3 regions of the Paenibacillus sp. FSL R5-0519 genome follow, and region 3 is predicted to be linked to each of the others. Evidence: riboswitches for the same ligand, from Rfam matches in the RefSeq annotation. Region 3 holds a riboswitch; each other region holds the start of a gene.
What was found. Region 3 has a riboswitch for S-adenosylmethionine ahead of MKY73_RS03965 (methionine ABC transporter ATP-binding protein). Riboswitches for the same ligand answer to the same signal wherever they lie in the genome.
Positions count from the first base shown of each region.

Region 1: it holds a riboswitch for S-adenosylmethionine, as region 3 does, so the genes downstream of both, metA (homoserine O-succinyltransferase) here and MKY73_RS03965 (methionine ABC transporter ATP-binding protein) in region 3, are expected to answer to the same signal.
Region 2: it holds a riboswitch for S-adenosylmethionine, as region 3 does, so the genes downstream of both, mmuP (S-methylmethionine permease) here and MKY73_RS03965 (methionine ABC transporter ATP-binding protein) in region 3, are expected to answer to the same signal.

Region 1 covers NZ_CP150234.1:4,636,318-4,641,764, reverse strand. Annotated here, with positions in the region: gene MKY73_RS20770 (HRDC domain-containing protein) at 1-757, shown strand, start outside; gene corA (magnesium/cobalt transporter CorA) at 828-1,763, opposite strand; SAM riboswitch class I at 2,215-2,338, shown strand; gene metA (homoserine O-succinyltransferase) at 2,573-3,490, shown strand; gene MKY73_RS20755 (aminotransferase class I/II-fold pyridoxal phosphate-dependent enzyme) at 3,515-4,702, shown strand; gene MKY73_RS20750 (aminotransferase class I/II-fold pyridoxal phosphate-dependent enzyme) at 4,699-5,447, shown strand, end outside.
Region 2 covers NZ_CP150234.1:581,989-587,435, reverse strand. Annotated here, with positions in the region: gene mmuM (homocysteine S-methyltransferase) at 1-835, opposite strand, end outside; gene mmuP (S-methylmethionine permease) at 813-2,225, opposite strand; SAM riboswitch class I at 2,317-2,419, opposite strand; gene MKY73_RS02570 (Ger(x)C family spore germination protein) at 2,482-3,684, opposite strand; gene MKY73_RS02565 (GerAB/ArcD/ProY family transporter) at 3,681-4,781, opposite strand; gene MKY73_RS02560 (spore germination protein) at 4,821-5,447, opposite strand, start outside.
Region 3 covers NZ_CP150234.1:895,142-900,588, reverse strand. Annotated here, with positions in the region: gene MKY73_RS03970 (methionine ABC transporter permease) at 1-488, opposite strand, end outside; gene MKY73_RS03965 (methionine ABC transporter ATP-binding protein) at 489-1,523, opposite strand; SAM riboswitch class I at 1,650-1,791, opposite strand; gene MKY73_RS03960 (Cthe_2314 family HEPN domain-containing protein) at 1,930-2,646, opposite strand; gene MKY73_RS03955 (heme A synthase) at 2,841-3,779, opposite strand; gene MKY73_RS03950 (thioredoxin family protein) at 4,190-4,534, opposite strand; gene MKY73_RS03945 (DUF2515 family protein) at 4,677-5,447, shown strand, end outside.

The DNA.
Region 1 (5,447 bases), 2.8 Mb from region 3:
TGAGAATGATGATTTGAAGTTGCGCAGTTATGGTGGACAGCGGCTGCATTGTTACAGTGAGTTATACGGCAATGAACAGTTATATACGGATCTGTGCACATGGCGCAGGAAGAGAGCCGTGTCTGACCGGAAGGCACCGTATTTTATTGCAACGAATCGTCTGCTGCGTTTGATCAGTGCCTTTGTGCCACAATCGATGGATGAACTGATGCAATTGCCGGGCGTAGGAGAGAGCAAAGCGACCGACTATGGTTTGGAATGGATGGAGATTACGAACGGGTTGGAGCGTTCAACGACATTCCCGCTGGAATGGGTGTACACGGCGCTGAAGGAAGAAGAGTATGAGAACTGGTTATACAAGCAGAGAGAGCAGAAGTACAAGCAGGAACTGGATAAGTTCACCACGCGCAAGCAGGTGCTTGAAGGCATGAAGGAAGGGCATACGTTAGAAGAAATCGTTAATCGATCCGGATTATCCCGACGCGAGTTGATTGAGCTGTTAGAGGCACTTGATCTCGAAGGTTATGACACCGATTGCCTTCTTGATGTGGAGCTTGCTGTGATGCCAGAGAACGAACAAGAGGCTGTATGGAGTGCATATGAGGAGCTGGGAGATACGTTCCTGAAGCCAGTTTTACATAAGGTGTATGGAGCGGAGAAGCCCGACGGAGGAAGTCTGGAGCAGGTCTATGAAAAACTGCGCATGATTCGCATCCGCTTCCGTCGGCATGCAGAGACAGAGCGGAATGTAAGTTAGTTGCAGGGTATAGAAAAAGACGACGCGTTCCTCCAAGAGGAGCGCATCGTCTTTGTTATTTCGTACGAGTTCATACCCAGTCTTTTTTGCGGAAAATGAAGAACATGCTCAGGCCCAGTGTAACCATCAGGCCAATTACAACAAAATAGCTGTATTTCCAGTTAAGCTCGGGCATATTCGTAAAGTTCATACCGTATATACCGGTAATAACCGTCAGCGGCATGAAGACCGTGGTAATGGCGGTAAACACACGCATGATCTCATTCGCCCGGTTCGCTATACTGGATTGGTAGGCTTCTCGCAAGTTGCCCATTAGGTCGCGATAAGTCTCAAAGGTTTCCGATATTTTTACGGCATTTTCATAGATGTCACTGAAATACTTTTGCAGTTGATCATCGATGAGACGCAGATCTTTTTTGTTCAGTGTGTTAATGACCTCTTTCTGAGGTCCAAGGACTTTTTTCAGCCACAGAATCTCACTGCGCAGCCCGATGATTTCATTCAGATGTGACTTTTTGGTATGCATCAGAATGTCTTCCTCAAGCTTTTCGATTCGAGCTTCAATCCGGTCACCTACGGTGAAATAATTATCAACAATCAAGTCAACCAGCAAATACAGCAGACGATCCGGTGTACTGATTTCCTGTTCCCACAGGATTGGTTTCAGTGTGCGCAATTCGCTGACCTTTTGCTTCGTAACACTAATGATAAAATGTCTTCCGAGGAACAGGTTGACTGCACGCAGAAATATCTCTTCATCATCGAAACGGATGCTATTAATCACAATAAAATAATGGTTCTCATAAATTTCAATCTTCGGACGTTGTTCTTCGTCACTGAGACAGTCTTCCACAGCCAGATCATGCATCAAGAACAGCGGTTGAAGTACCGCCAAATCGTCTACATCTGCATCAATCCAGTAAAATCCTTCCGCTGGTGGAGTCAGCGCCTGCTGAATATCGTCCACCGGAATAAATACACCGTTGTTTACCAACCGGATTTTCATCGTTAATCTACTCCTTCTGCACCCGCCAACTCGGCGGATATTATCATTATGGGCGCAAAAAGAACAAATCAGCCGGTCGGCAGCGGAGCCTGGAGATCAGGGCTGCGTTCACTATATAATCAAACGGAAGTCACGTCCCGCTGCCGGCATGCTGATGTCAATTCTCTATGCAGTTTGTCGGAATTCGGCTGCCAGTCAGGCCTCGGGTCGCCATCCATTTAATATGTCACCTCTCACATAAGGGTTTATAACACCTTGTTTAGTATACCGCTGGTACAAGGTGCTTTCAAGCGCAAAAATGTGTCTATTTCGCGCCCTGAGGCAGTGTATGACAACGGATGAAGAACGGTTCCGATCTGGACAGCGGACAGAGAACTGCACCTTGACGTAAGGGCATTAATGTAATAAAGTAGACGGTGAACCATATTAAATTACAATCTAATACAGCGAAATCTTATCAAGAGTAGGTGGAGGGACTGGCCCGATGAAACCCGGCAACCGGCGGTATACCGCACGGTGCTAATTCTTGCAGCGACCTAGTGTCAAGTGGCACTGTTGTAACTGAGAGATGAGAGAGGCGCATATCTATTTACATATGACCTTTCTCGAAATCCGAGGAAGGTCTTTGTCATATGCCCCGACTTCTCAGCAGTGATTTTCGCTAAGGAACTTGAGGTTGTTTGTAACGTTGGATGAATGAGCAATTCAATGTTTTACAAGCTCAAGGCAGTCTGTCACTGTAATGATATGAAGACATCAAGCCAGTGGCAGCTGCATCTATCTATGCACAAGGAGGAGTTAGACTTACCATGCCAATCAAAATTCCGGATACTTTACCCGCAAAAGAAGTACTTGAAGGAGAGAATATCTTCGTCATGGATGAAACTTCTGCATACCAGCAGGATATTCGTCCACTCCGTATCGCTATATTAAACCTGATGCCGACAAAGGAAACGACCGAAACACAATTGCTTCGTCTGGTCGGAAACACGCCTATTCAGGTGGATGTTGTTCTCGTACATCCCAAATCCCATACGTCGAAGAATACGTCTCAGGAGTATTTGGATCTGTTCTATAAAACCTTCGATGAGATTGAGCACCGCCGTTTCGATGGCATGATTATTACGGGTGCCCCGGTGGAACAGATGGATTTTGAAGACGTGAACTATTGGAATGAAATCCAGGAGATCTTCGAATGGACCAAAACCAATGTGACTTCAACCCTCCACATATGTTGGGCTTCCCAAGCAGGTCTATACCATCATTTTGATGTGCCGAAAGTACCACTTGATGAAAAGTGCTTTGGTGTTTTCCCACATACGATCAATAAACCACATGTTCCATTGTTGCGTGGATTCGATGAGGTATTCAACGTTCCACATTCCCGTCATACGGAAGTGAGACGCGAAGATATTGAAAAGAATGAAAATTTAGAGATTTTGGCTGAATCCGAGGAAGCGGGTATCTTCCTGGTTGCGACCAAAGACGGCAAACAAATTTTTGCCACAGGTCATGCCGAGTACGACCCGTTCTCATTAAAGTGGGAGTATGACCGGGATGTAGCCAGAGGGTTGGATATTGCATTGCCTAGACACTATTATCCAAATAACGATCCTTCCCGTGTGCCACCGGCTACCTGGCGCGCTCATGCCAACTTATTATTCTCTAACTGGCTCAATTACTATGTGTATCAAGAAACACCTTACGATATTGGCCCGCAAATCTAATCGAGATTACAGGAGGATGCAGCAATGGAAGACAACAACAAGTTGAAAATCGAAAGCCGCTTAGCACAAATAGGGTCCATCAATGAACCGGTAACAGGCGCCATTAACTTTCCGATCTATCAATCCACTGCGTTTCGCCACCCGAAGCTAGGACAAAGCACGGGGTTTGATTATATTCGTACGACGAATCCAACCCGTAAAGTGTTGGAAGAAGCGGCTGCAGCGCTGGAGTCCGGTGATGCAGGGTTTGCCTGTAGCTCGGGTATGGCCGCCCTGCAAACGATTTTTGCCATGTTTGGTCAAGGAGATCATCTTATAGTATCGCTGGATTTGTATGGTGGGACCTATCGCCTGCTCGAACGCATTTTGTCCCGTTTCGGTGTAACCGCAAGTTATGTGGACACGAATGACCTGGCAGCACTGGAGAAGGTTCGTCAGCCAAATACCAAAGCGGTATTTATTGAGACACCAACCAATCCATTGATGATGATCACAGATGTGGAAGCCGTTGCTTCCTGGGCGAAAAAGTACAACCTGTTGACCATTGTTGACAACACGTTGTTAACTCCATTTTTCCAACGTCCGATTGAACTGGGCGCCGATATCATCATTCATAGCGCTACCAAATATCTGGGCGGACACAATGATGTGCTGGCCGGACTAATTATAACCAAGGGTGAGGCATTATCTGCAGAGATGGCTTTCCTGCATAATTCCATTGGAGCGGTATTGTCTCCAAGCGACTCCTACCAGTTGATGAAAGGCATGAAAACGCTGGCTCTTCGCATGGAGCGTCATGAATACAATGCGCTTACCATTGCCAAATACTTGCTTGAGCATCCAGCGGTGGGTGAAGTGTATCATCCAGGCCTGTCCGATCATCCGGGGTATGAGGTGCAGAATAAACAATCCACCGGTAACACAGGTATCTTCTCTTTTAAAGTGAAGGATGCACGTTACGTTGAACCATTGCTACGTCATATCAAACTGATTGCTTTTGCCGAAAGTCTCGGTGGAGTGGAATCACTCATGACCTACCCAGCGGTACAAACGCATGCGGATATTCCGCTTGAAATCCGTGATGCCGTAGGTGTCGATGACCGACTGCTCCGGTTCTCTGTAGGCATTGAACATGCGGATGATCTGATTGCAGATCTTGGCAATGCTCTGACAGCTGCACAACAGGAAGTTGAAGGAGGCGTGCACTCATGAGTGAGTCCAACAACAAGCCCAATTCTGAATTAAAATTTGATACCAAATTGCTTCATTTTGGTGATGAAATCGACAAAACAACTGGAGCCTCCAGTGTGCCAATCTATCAAGCCTCAACCTTCCATCATTTTGATATCTTCAATCCGCCTCAACATGATTACAGTCGTTCGGGTAATCCGACACGTCAGGCTCTGGAAGATTACATCACACTGCTGGAGGGCGGAGCGCGAGGATTCGCCTATTCATCGGGGATGGCTGCGATCTCCAGCGTGTTCATGATGTTCTCCGCAGGGGATCACATGATTGTAACGGAAGATGTATATGGAGGCACGTATCGGTTGCTTACTTCCATATTAAGCCGTATGCAGATTGAGACGACTTTTGTGGACATGACCAATATAGATGAAGTAAAAGCGGCGCTCAAGCCGAACACCAAGGCAGTTTATATGGAAACACCGTCCAACCCTACTCTGCGTATTACGGATATCGCTGCCGTAACTGACTGGTCGAAGGAACATGACCTGATCACGATTCTGGATAACACCTTTATGACACCGTACTATCAGCGTCCAATTGAGCTTGGTGTGGATATCGTCGTACATAGTGCTACCAAGTTCCTAGGGGGGCATAGTGATGTGCTTGCAGGCTTAGCAGTTGCTCGCACGGAATCACTTGGCGTACAACTGAAACAGTTGCAAAATGGACTTGGAACTGTACTCGGGGCACAAGAATCCTGGCTTCTGAT
Region 2 (5,447 bases), 310 kb from region 3:
GGCTGAGAATACCTACGGCTTCCGTCACCACTTCCATCGGAGCACAGTTCAGGCCAATCGCCGCAATCTGCGGCTCGGAGCCAAACGTCTGTGCACATAACTCAAGCGGTGTGCCCTCGCTGATGTTTGTCCCGTCTTTTAAAGAGAAAGATAACCAGGCATATGCATGAGGAAACTCCTTCAGCAAATCAACCAGCACCTGTGCTTCCTGCAAGGATGGAATCGTCTCAAAAGCTAGAATATCAGCACCCGCTTCAAGCAGCGCGGCCATCCGCGGACGATGAAATGCAGCCAACGTCTCATCTGTCACACCGTAGTGACCGACATACTCCGATCCATCAGCTAGATAAGCGCCGTAGGGCCCAACGGATGCAGCAACCATCGGTCGTGGCCGAGCCAAGACCCCTGTCTCGAAGACATCAGACGTTTGTTGTGCCGTTCCGAATACCAGATTGCCCTCCGGTTTGACTGCCGTGTTCTCAAATCCCCCGTCCTGCACTTCTGCCCATACGTCATCTCTCGCCTGTGCAGCCAGCTGCACCGTCTTGCGAATCAGGTCCAACGCTTCTTGCTCTCCGATTCCTCTCTTGCGGAAGCCATCCACCGTCGCCTGATAACTGGATGTAATCGCACAGTCGGCTCCTGCACGGAAATAATCCGCATGGACCTGAACGATAACATCTGGATTCTCGAGCAATACACGAGCCGACCATAGTGGATCATCCAGATCACAGCCATGCTGTTCAAGTTCCGTTGCCAGCGCTCCATCCAGAATCATGACCGGATGCTCACGTAGGATCTGTTCTATGGGATTAGTCTGTTGTACTTGCGTCATGTACTTGTCCTCTTTTCTTATTCACACGTTCTGTCAGATAATAAGCTGCGTAACATACTGCGATAAATGGAACCCCACAATACAGCGCAATTCGCTGTGTCGGGTCGAAAGCAATACCTATACATGAAGCCAGGCATAATATAAATGAAACAATCGGTACCACAGGATACAGTGGTGTACGGTAGACCAGATCTTTGACCTCATGTCCTTCCCGGATATACTGTCTGCGGAACATATACTGGGAAGCGCTGATGCTCATCCATACGGCAACGACAGCCAGACCTGATATGGAGACCAGCGTAATATACACCGTACCTGGCGCAATGATGCTGGACAGCAGAGCCAGTGCACCACCCACCATACTGATCAGAAGTGCATTCAGCGGTACCCCGCGCTTGGTCAATTTGGCAAACCACGGAGAGATCGTTCTTTTGTCAGCCAGAGACCAGAGCATCCGTGAAGATGCATAGAGGCCCGAATTGGCAGCAGAGAGAATCGCCGTCAGAATAACAAAGTTCATGATGTCTGCTGCATAGGGTACACCTACCCGCTCCATTACCGCTACAAACGGACTTTCCAGTACACTGGCATCCGACATGGGCAGCAAGGCGGACAAGATCACAATCGTTCCGATGAAAAAAATAACCAAACGCCACAGCGTGGTATGAATAGCCTTCGGTATCGTCTTTTCCGGGTTCTCCGTCTCACCGGCGGCGATACCGATTAACTCGGTGCCTGAGAATGCAAAGTTTACAGCAAGCATGGTCATCAATATCGCTGTAGCCCCATGAGGGAACCACCCGAATGCTGTAATATTCGAAAGGAATGGAGCCGGTTCAGCATCCGCCATGGGGATGAATCCAAACATCGCTGCACCACCAATAATAATGAAAATTACAATGGTAACTACTTTGACAGATGAGAACCAGAACTCGGATTCCGCAAAAAGTTTTACCGTTAGAGCATTGAACAAAAAGATCATTAGTGCAAAAAGTGCGCTCCATATCCATACGTTTACAGATGGGAACCAACGCTGCATCAGCAGACCGGCGGCTGTGAATTCAGAGCCAAGCGCAACAGTCCAGGTTAACCAGTACAACCAAGCTACCGTGTAACCTGTTGCTGGTCCGATATATTTGGCTGCATAACTATGGAATGCTCCCGTCTCCGGCATATGAACAGACAGTTCACCAAGACAGAGCATTACCAGATATACAACGATAGCTCCAATCAGGTAGGACAGAATGGTGCCCAAGGGTCCCGCCTGCTGGATCGTATAACCTGAGCTCAGGAATAATCCCGTTCCGATGACTCCTCCGAGAGAGAGCATGACCACATGCCGTGCCTGCATTTTCCGTTGAAAATGCCCTTTGTCGCTGTTGTTCTCCATACCTACTGCTCCCTACTTCTTCATCCAGAAAAAACAAAAAAGACCCACTCTTCCTAAAGAGTGCGCCGTTACTGACAAATAAAAACAAACGCTCCTATCTATCAGGCTGTTCACCCGCTGGAATTAGCACAGTATCCTTCAGATCTGTTGCTGAGGTTTCTAAGGGCCAGTCCCTCCACCTCTCTGGATAAGAAAATGATTTTTTATAAATATAGCGATTGATCATGAATGTGTCAATATTTAAATCATAATCTCGCTATTCTGTGGAAGACCCCGGATTGGTGATGGATATCTTGACATCATACGTAATCGGCACGGTGCTGAAGATTCGGTCCCAATCGTCCTTGACCTTCTTCCATGTTTTTGGATGTTTAATACGCAAGCTATCCCGAAAATCCGCTACATCGACTTTATAGGTATGCTGAAGTTTGTACAATACCTGACGAATCTGTTGTTCGGCCAGTTCAGCAAAATCCTTTTCTAATTCTCTAAGATATTCACCTTTTTCCTCTTCCTCGGGAGCGCGCCAATCCTCCATCAGCCAGCCCTCGGATTCAGTCTTCACATGGAATGAAATATCATTGCCAACTACCTTCGGGGTGATTTTCACCTTTTTCTTCTTCATTTCGAACAACACAGTGAATCCTTCTTTATTGTGTGTCTTCAAGACGCCTCCCTTTTTTTTGGAATTGAGCCATGACAACCCTTCCAGATCTGTTTGACTAAGTTCTCCGATGAACTTGGTCGTTTTCCCATCAAAGATGCTGCCTCCGGAGAACTTATCCTCTCCATCGGAGTTTAATACATTCTGTAGCAAGAAGCTCGATCCGGATTGCATTTGTGCGTCTAACTTGGACAGCAGAACCGGATCAAGTATTTTATTGGATATATAAGAGTTGTTCGTAATGCCTGTGAGATAGAATGCTGGTATTCGAGAAGGATCTTGTGATGTTAACACATCTAATGCAGAATGATGACTGATCAGCACCAGGCAGTTCGGTCGAATATCATTATCCCGTAGTACAAAATCAAGTAATTGGTCCAAACCATATTTTTTGGCGATATCCTTGGAGACGACGATAACTTTCAGATGATGTCCAATGAGGGGGCGATCCCGCCTTAGTGCAAACTGGCGGAAGATTTGCAGCATGGAATCTCCACTGAGCTGTTCATTGGCATAGGATGTTTTGCCGGAAGAAGGAGAACCGGATTGCTGGCTCGATTGACTGTCGGAAAAGCCCGGAGCGATCTGCACCGTAGCAGTTACATAGTTCTTCTTAGGATATGAGCCTCCCTGAGCAGCGATGTCTTTCTCGAATTCCGTCTCTTTGCCGACATCAATTCCAAGACCGACATAAAGACTTAAATCCTCTATTTCTCGACTGCTCCAGCATCCGGATATCAATAACAGAATACACAAGGCAGAAGCTACACGTAAGAACATACGGAATGGAATCATACACGCTTGCCTCCTTTTTTGCGAATCAGACTTATCAACAGTAACACCAGAGGTAGAATGCCAAATAAATAAACAGATGCATTGCCCAGCATATCTCCAAGCGCAAAAGTATCGTCCACCGTTTTGGGCATCATGGCTGTCACATAAATGAACGGAAGCAGACCGTACATAATGCCTTTGATTTTTTTGGAACGGAACAAATCACGAATGCCCACCGAAGCACAGTAATGTGTGATCGCGGTAGTCGAAAAAATCTGCATAATCCAGATGACCAGCAATAAGGATTCAAATCGTTCGAATATTAATCCTTGTATCTCGAAGCTTCTTACCAAATCCAGCGTTGGCCAAGTTCGTGTTTTGATTCCATCCAGGGATAGGCTACCGACAACCATGACAACTGTAATTAAATAGATCGCGGTCGTTACGAAGATTCCCCAGCTCATTGCCATATTGCTCTTCTTCGGATTTTTCATATAAGCAGTCATGATTAGCATCACCTCATACCCCGTATATGATAATAGGGAAGGCTTGAGTCCTTTGAAAACAGGCATAAGACCTTCGCCGAGCACTGGTCTAAGATTTCCAATCTCAAATAGCTGATTACTCAGCAGAATTTCAATGACAAATATAATGATTGTAATCGGCAGAATAATCTCGAACACCCTTACAATGACACCAAGCCCGCCTGAGATCATATATATACCGATCCACATGAAGACCATTACAATCGCCCATGTGGGCGTACGTTCAAGCAGATACATCCCTGTTACTTCAGCCATGACTCTAATTTCGAATGCGGCAATCACCATAAAATACATAATCATGGCAAATCCCAATATGTAAGCAATCCAGCTCCCCGTAATTTCACGGGTGAACTGGAATACCGTTTTTCCCGGAAATCTGCGACATAAGGTAACCAGAATAATGCCGACACCTGCAATAATCAGTCCCGACAGAATAATGGATATCCAGACATCCGGTGTTCCGACAGCCTTACTGGTCGTTCGAGGTAACGTCAGGATCCCGGCGCCAAGCATGTAATTCACAATAATGACAACAGCCTGTGTTGTGGTTATCTTTTGTGGGGAACCATTCACTCTACTTCACCTCCAACCCTCGTGTCCATGGGATTCAATTTATTCTTTTCGATCCTTGTCGAGTGGATTACTCATATCGGGACGCATTCTCATCATGTTTAACGGAGCACGTATAACGAAATCCTTCCAGTCATTCATATGATAAGGAACGGCCGGTGCAACATAAGGTACGCCAAAACTGGAAAGTCGAGCCAGATGCGTGCATACAAGCAGAAAGAACATAACCACGCCAAACAATCCGAGTACGGCTGCGCTGAACATAGCGGCAAATCGCAGAATTCTTAGCGTTAATCCCGCACTATAGACCGGAATCGTAAAGGAAGAGATCGCCGTAACCGCAACGACAATAACCAGGAATTGGCTTATGATTCCTGCTTGTACTGCTGCTTGTCCAATAATCAGACCTCCCACGATACCCATCGCTGGCGCAATCGGTTTAGGCAGCCGTATCCCTGCCTCTCTCAGAATTTCAATGGAAATTTCCATGATCAGCACTTCAATGATCGAAGGAAAAGGTACCCCTGTCCGCGTTTCAATAATCGTCAGAACCAGCTTGGTCGGTATAAGACCAGGGTGGAACGAAATAAACGAAATATAGAGTGCAGGAGCGAGCAATGCCAGCATCGCAGCTACAAAGCGCAGCATACGTAAAAAGGTTCCTGGAAT
Region 3 (5,447 bases):
GTATAAGAGACGAGCGTAACGATGGTAATGGTAATCCCAGCGAGCAGACCAGGCAGTGCCTCAGGCAACAACACCCGTCTTACAATCTGTCCGGTCGATGCGCCCATGGCCTGAGCTGCTTCTATAACCCCACGATCCACTTCACGCAAAGTAGTTTCCACTAATCGGGCGAAGTAAGGAGCGGCTGAAATAACCAAAGGAGGTATAACACCTAACACACCTGTAGCTGTACCGACGAGTGAACGAGTAAATGGAATAAGAGCAACAATCAAAATGATAAATGGAACTGATCGCAAAATATTTACAATCAAGGACAATATAATGTACACCGTCCGTGACTTGATCGAAGCAGATCGGGCTGTCATAAACAGCAGAACTCCGAGTGGTAAACCAAAGATAACGGTGAATAGGCCTGATACACCCAAAATTTGCAGTGTCTCTATGGAAGCTTTACCAACCTCTTCCCAACGAACTGTTGAAAAATCCATCTAACGAAGCACCTCCACATCAAGTCCGTCAGCGGTCAATTCGGATATCGTCCGATCAATCGCATTGGAATCACCTTCGAACCGAACGGTCAGTTGTCCATAAGGAACCTGTTTAATCGTAGAGATCGTTCCTTGCAGGATGGCAAAATCCACACCCGTCTTACGAACCGTTCTGGACAAAATCGCTTCATATGTTTTGTTCCCCAGAAAGGATATCTTCACAAGTTTCGAAGCAACACCTGCCTGCAATTCAATGCCTGCATTCGCCAGAGCGGTCTCTTCCAGAGCCAGTCCAGCTTCATGGTCACGCATCATGAAGTCCCGCGTAATCGCATGCTGCGGTTTCAGGAACACTTCGGTTACAGGTCCCTGTTCCACAATGCCACCTTGATGAATGACAGCCACCTTGTCACATATGTTTTGAATGACATGCATCTCATGTGTAATCAGCACAATCGTAAGGTTGTACTTTTCGTTAATGTCGAGCAATAACTTCAGAATTGAATTTGTCGTCTGCGGATCAAGTGCTGAAGTAGCCTCATCACATAGAAGTACATTCGGATCACTCGCAAGTGCTCTCGCAATCCCCACACGTTGTTTCTGTCCACCTGACAATTGAGCTGGATATTTGTTGCTATGGTTCTCCAGACCAACGAGATTGAGCATTTCCTTCACTTTGCGATCAATGGCATCCTTGGGTGTATCCACAAGCTTTAGAGGAAAAGCCACATTATCATATACCGTTGCAGAGGATAACAGATTGAAGTGTTGAAAAATCATCCCGATCTTGCGTCTCTGTTGCTGCAATTCGGTTTTGCTCAGTTCAGTCAGATTGATCCCGTCAACCCATACTTCACCCTCCGTAGGCCGCTCCAGCAAATTAATACAGCGAATCAGTGTACTTTTACCCGCTCCGGAATGCCCAATAACGCCGTAGATTTCACCCTTTTGGATGTTCAAATTCAACTCGGATAACGCTGTTGTAGACTTTTTTCCTTTGCCGTACGTTTTGGTTAATCCTTTTAATTCAATCAATCGCACTTGCCCCTTTCCAACCACCTACATGTATCTTTACCCGATCTAAAGGAAAACTCCCCTTAAAGTACAAAAAAAGAGCCCTTTGCAGAAACAAAGAGGGCTCTTCACGTGAAAGAATATACCTTCTCATCTGCCAAAATCGTGCCTTGCACCATTTTGTAGGAATTAGCACCTAACATTTATAACGAATGATACATGTATCATGTCATTACAAATCGGTTGCCGGGCTTCATCGGGCCTGTCCCTCCGCCGCTCTCGATAAGAAATATGTTATTGTAGGATTTTATAAGTTCATGTAGTTCATGCTTTATAATGTGAATGTAACTTTTGAGAAATATCAGTTCTTTCTTCGTCATTGTAACACTCTAATTGAAACTCAGTATATTCCAAGTATTCCGATTTGTCAAAGGGAATTATTTCTTTGCCATATTTTATTGATATAACGATAAGAGGCTGTTAACGTTTCACAGACCATATCCACGCCCTGACGCATTTCCTGCACATGCTGATTCAGATCCTCCAACTTTACTTTACCTTGCAAGGTCTGGTGTAACTGCCACAGGTCATCGTGCATTTCTGAGTTCATGTAGTGAATTTCCATATTACGTCGTTTGCGCAGCTTGCTCATCGGCTCCCGGTATGAGTCCTTGATCTGAATTAATTTCAACGCAAGATCATGATGCTCCCTCGCATAATCGAACTGCCTTAACACCGTAAAATAAGAAAAATGCGCTTTTGTATTTGAAGTATTCAACTGGAATATTTCATTCAATACGGTACCGACTTTATCCAGAATGGCAAAGCAGCGGATGAAGCCATCTTTGTAGAAATACACATATCGGGCATACTCGGCTTTTTCAGTCGGCGTCATGTCGTCCGTTGAGCCTGCAACGACCTTTTTGCGAAAATGAGCTGCAGCGAAGCTGCTTTGCTCCAGTTCATCCAGTGAGGAGATGAGTCCCTGAGTCCACACATACAGTTTCCGATAGTCATGCGTGGGATCATGATCCACATGCATTTGCCGCTGAAAGAGCTCAAGTGTATGCGCCATGGAGTCCATCGCTTCCTTCAATTTACCTTCGTTTATACGCGGTTTTTCCCCCAACAACGTTCGCAGCATATTTAACCTCCTCTTTTCCGAATCAACAAGAATTCATCACCGTAAAACTTCATCCATTCCGTGTAATTGCTGCTTGCCATAGGTTGCCCTGATCCCCCTGACATCAAACAAAGTCCACCTGTCCAATGATGTACATCACTGGATGGTGGACTTTCATATTAGGCCGAGTACCTTCAAGAGAACTGTATCTGTATCTAGAACCGATTAACCGGTCGATGCAGCTTGTACACCAGGAAACTCATATACGTCAAAACCCCGAACAATATGGCGATATCCAGCATATGAGCGAGCGCTACGAACATGTATACTTCCGGGCGGTTCATTGTCACCATCATGAAAATACCAATAACGACTTGCATCAGGATGAGAACAACGGATACCACGCCAAGGGTACGCATTTCCTTGTTGTCTGGATGATTACGGTAAGCGAAATGACCCAGAATTGCAATAACAATGACGAGCGACGCTGCTGCTGCACGGTGAGCAAAAGCAACCGCTACCCCTCCTGAAAGCTCAGGAATAATCTGCCCGTTACAGAGCGGAAATCCGGAACATCCGCCAGCAGAATTCGTGTGGCTCACAAATGCACCTGTGTATACCACGAGATATGTGTAAATGGTGGAGAACCAGACCAGATTCCTGAATTTTTTGCTCACCCGAGGGTATTTATTCAGTCGCTCCAATCCGCCATCTTTTGCCTCCTGCCTTATGCCCAGCGCCATCATCAGGGAACTGGCAAAAGCAATCAGTGCAAAGCCGAAATGCAGTGCCATGACTGCTGAAGATTGGGAGAAGACAACAGCAAAAGCCCCCATAATTCCCTGCACGATAACAAATACCAGGGTTAAGAAAGAGAACAATTGCAGGTCACGACGTGACTTGCCAAACAGCAGAAAAGCAACAAACGAGGCAATGGACAACAATCCAGCCAGTGCGCTTACAGCGCGATGGGAATATTCAATAAGTGAAGCCACAGTATGTGCCGGAACGAGTTTCCCGTTACATAAAGGCCATTCCGTTCCGCAACCAAGGCCCGATTCCGTTTTGGTTACGATGCCTCCACCAAAAGTGGCCAGAAACATGACAAGACAGGTTAATACGGTTAACCATTTAAACAAAGTTAAGTGTTTCAATTTTTTCTCACCCGCTGTTGGTTTAAGATGGCGAAGAATATTCTCCGCTTGTTTCGATACTTTGACACTTATTTCACAACTAAATTCATTATACCGGATAAAATGTTCATTGACGCCCGCGCTTTGTGACAAAATGTTAACGTCTGATGAAATAATGACCCATAGGTCACTGGGGATATGTAATTGAGGGATATGCCAGTTGAATTGTGTCTTAAACTGAATCCTAAACACACAAACGCCATTTCCCTATTTCAAGAGAAATGGCATTTTTTTTAGTATACCCTTTTACGACATGAACCTGTCATACTTTTATATAAGTTCTTTCAACATTTACACAATAACAGCGATCGGAAGGTTATTCTGTCATCGGAGTGTCTGTGTGAATATTCATCATTTGAACTTATATAACATCATTTATGAATCGTGTTGTACACCTCAACTGCGCGATCCAGGAACTGCTCAATCTCTTCTCTCGACTTGCGCAGCTTGTTCACGTACCGTACGAGTTCGCGCCCATCTGTATACGCCACAAAGCTCGGAATGCCAAGAATATTCTGCTCTTCACTGACCGTTCCAACCTGATCCACGTCGACCTCAATCAAAGTCAGTTCACGTGCATATTTCTCTTCAACCTCAGGCATAAACGGATCGATGTATTTGCAGTCACCACACCAGTCTGCCTTGAATACGGCAATCGTCAAACGTGGGGATTGGATGGCTACATCAAAAGCCGGTTTGGAAGTAATCTGTTCCATTCGGTTCATCTCCCTTTCTGTACCTTGTCTTATCCTAAGTGAAGCAAATTGGCGAGTGGAAGTCAAATAATCAGCGCATACTTAGAATAAACCACATAGTCTGTGAATTTAAACCCAGAACATCATGAAAGGGTGTCACATCATGACTTCCACCCGAACCGATTCTTCCAGTGAACAGCATCACGGGTCCCTACTGCAGATGGTTCGTTCCATTCCGGGAGCTGCCCGGGAAATCTGGCGTGGTAAACAAGCGGCTTGGCAAGCTTCAGCACAGCTTCGTCACCCTTTGCGTAACATCGCGTGGGATACCGATACGGCAGCTGCCTTGCAGTCTGAGGTGGAGCGTTTGCTGCCTGCCAGCAACAAATCATTTGCACGCACGGATCAGGTTCAAAGCGCACTCGTCTGCGAAGAAGATTGCATCATTCTGGAAGAGATAAAAACACTGACCCAGGAGCACAATCGGAGTAATATCACCCGCACGGCAGCCTATCTGGAATGTTATGAGCAATATCCTGAACTGCATTGGGCACTGCTGGCCCATATGGTCTCTCGCAACGGTGGATATCATATGACAGATCTTCAGAGTGATTTGATGCATAATCTGCAGAATCAGAGCGATCGCGAGCATATGTATCGGCTGCTGGAGCGATGCAATGCACTCATTTTCCAGGATGCCTATCCCCAGCTTCAGCTGTATATGCACAGTCGCCGGATTGGACGAAGCTGTTTTCATCTCTTGTCGCACTTTCACGTATCGGCGTTCATGACGCCGTTTTGGGAACGCTTTTGGCTGGAACGGTGCAGCTCACTGCTCAGTGTAGCATTAATTATTAATGAGCAGAACTATATCGAGAGCCGGGTGGTGCAGCATCCTTATTTTCAAAAAGAAGTACTCTCCAAACCCGCATTC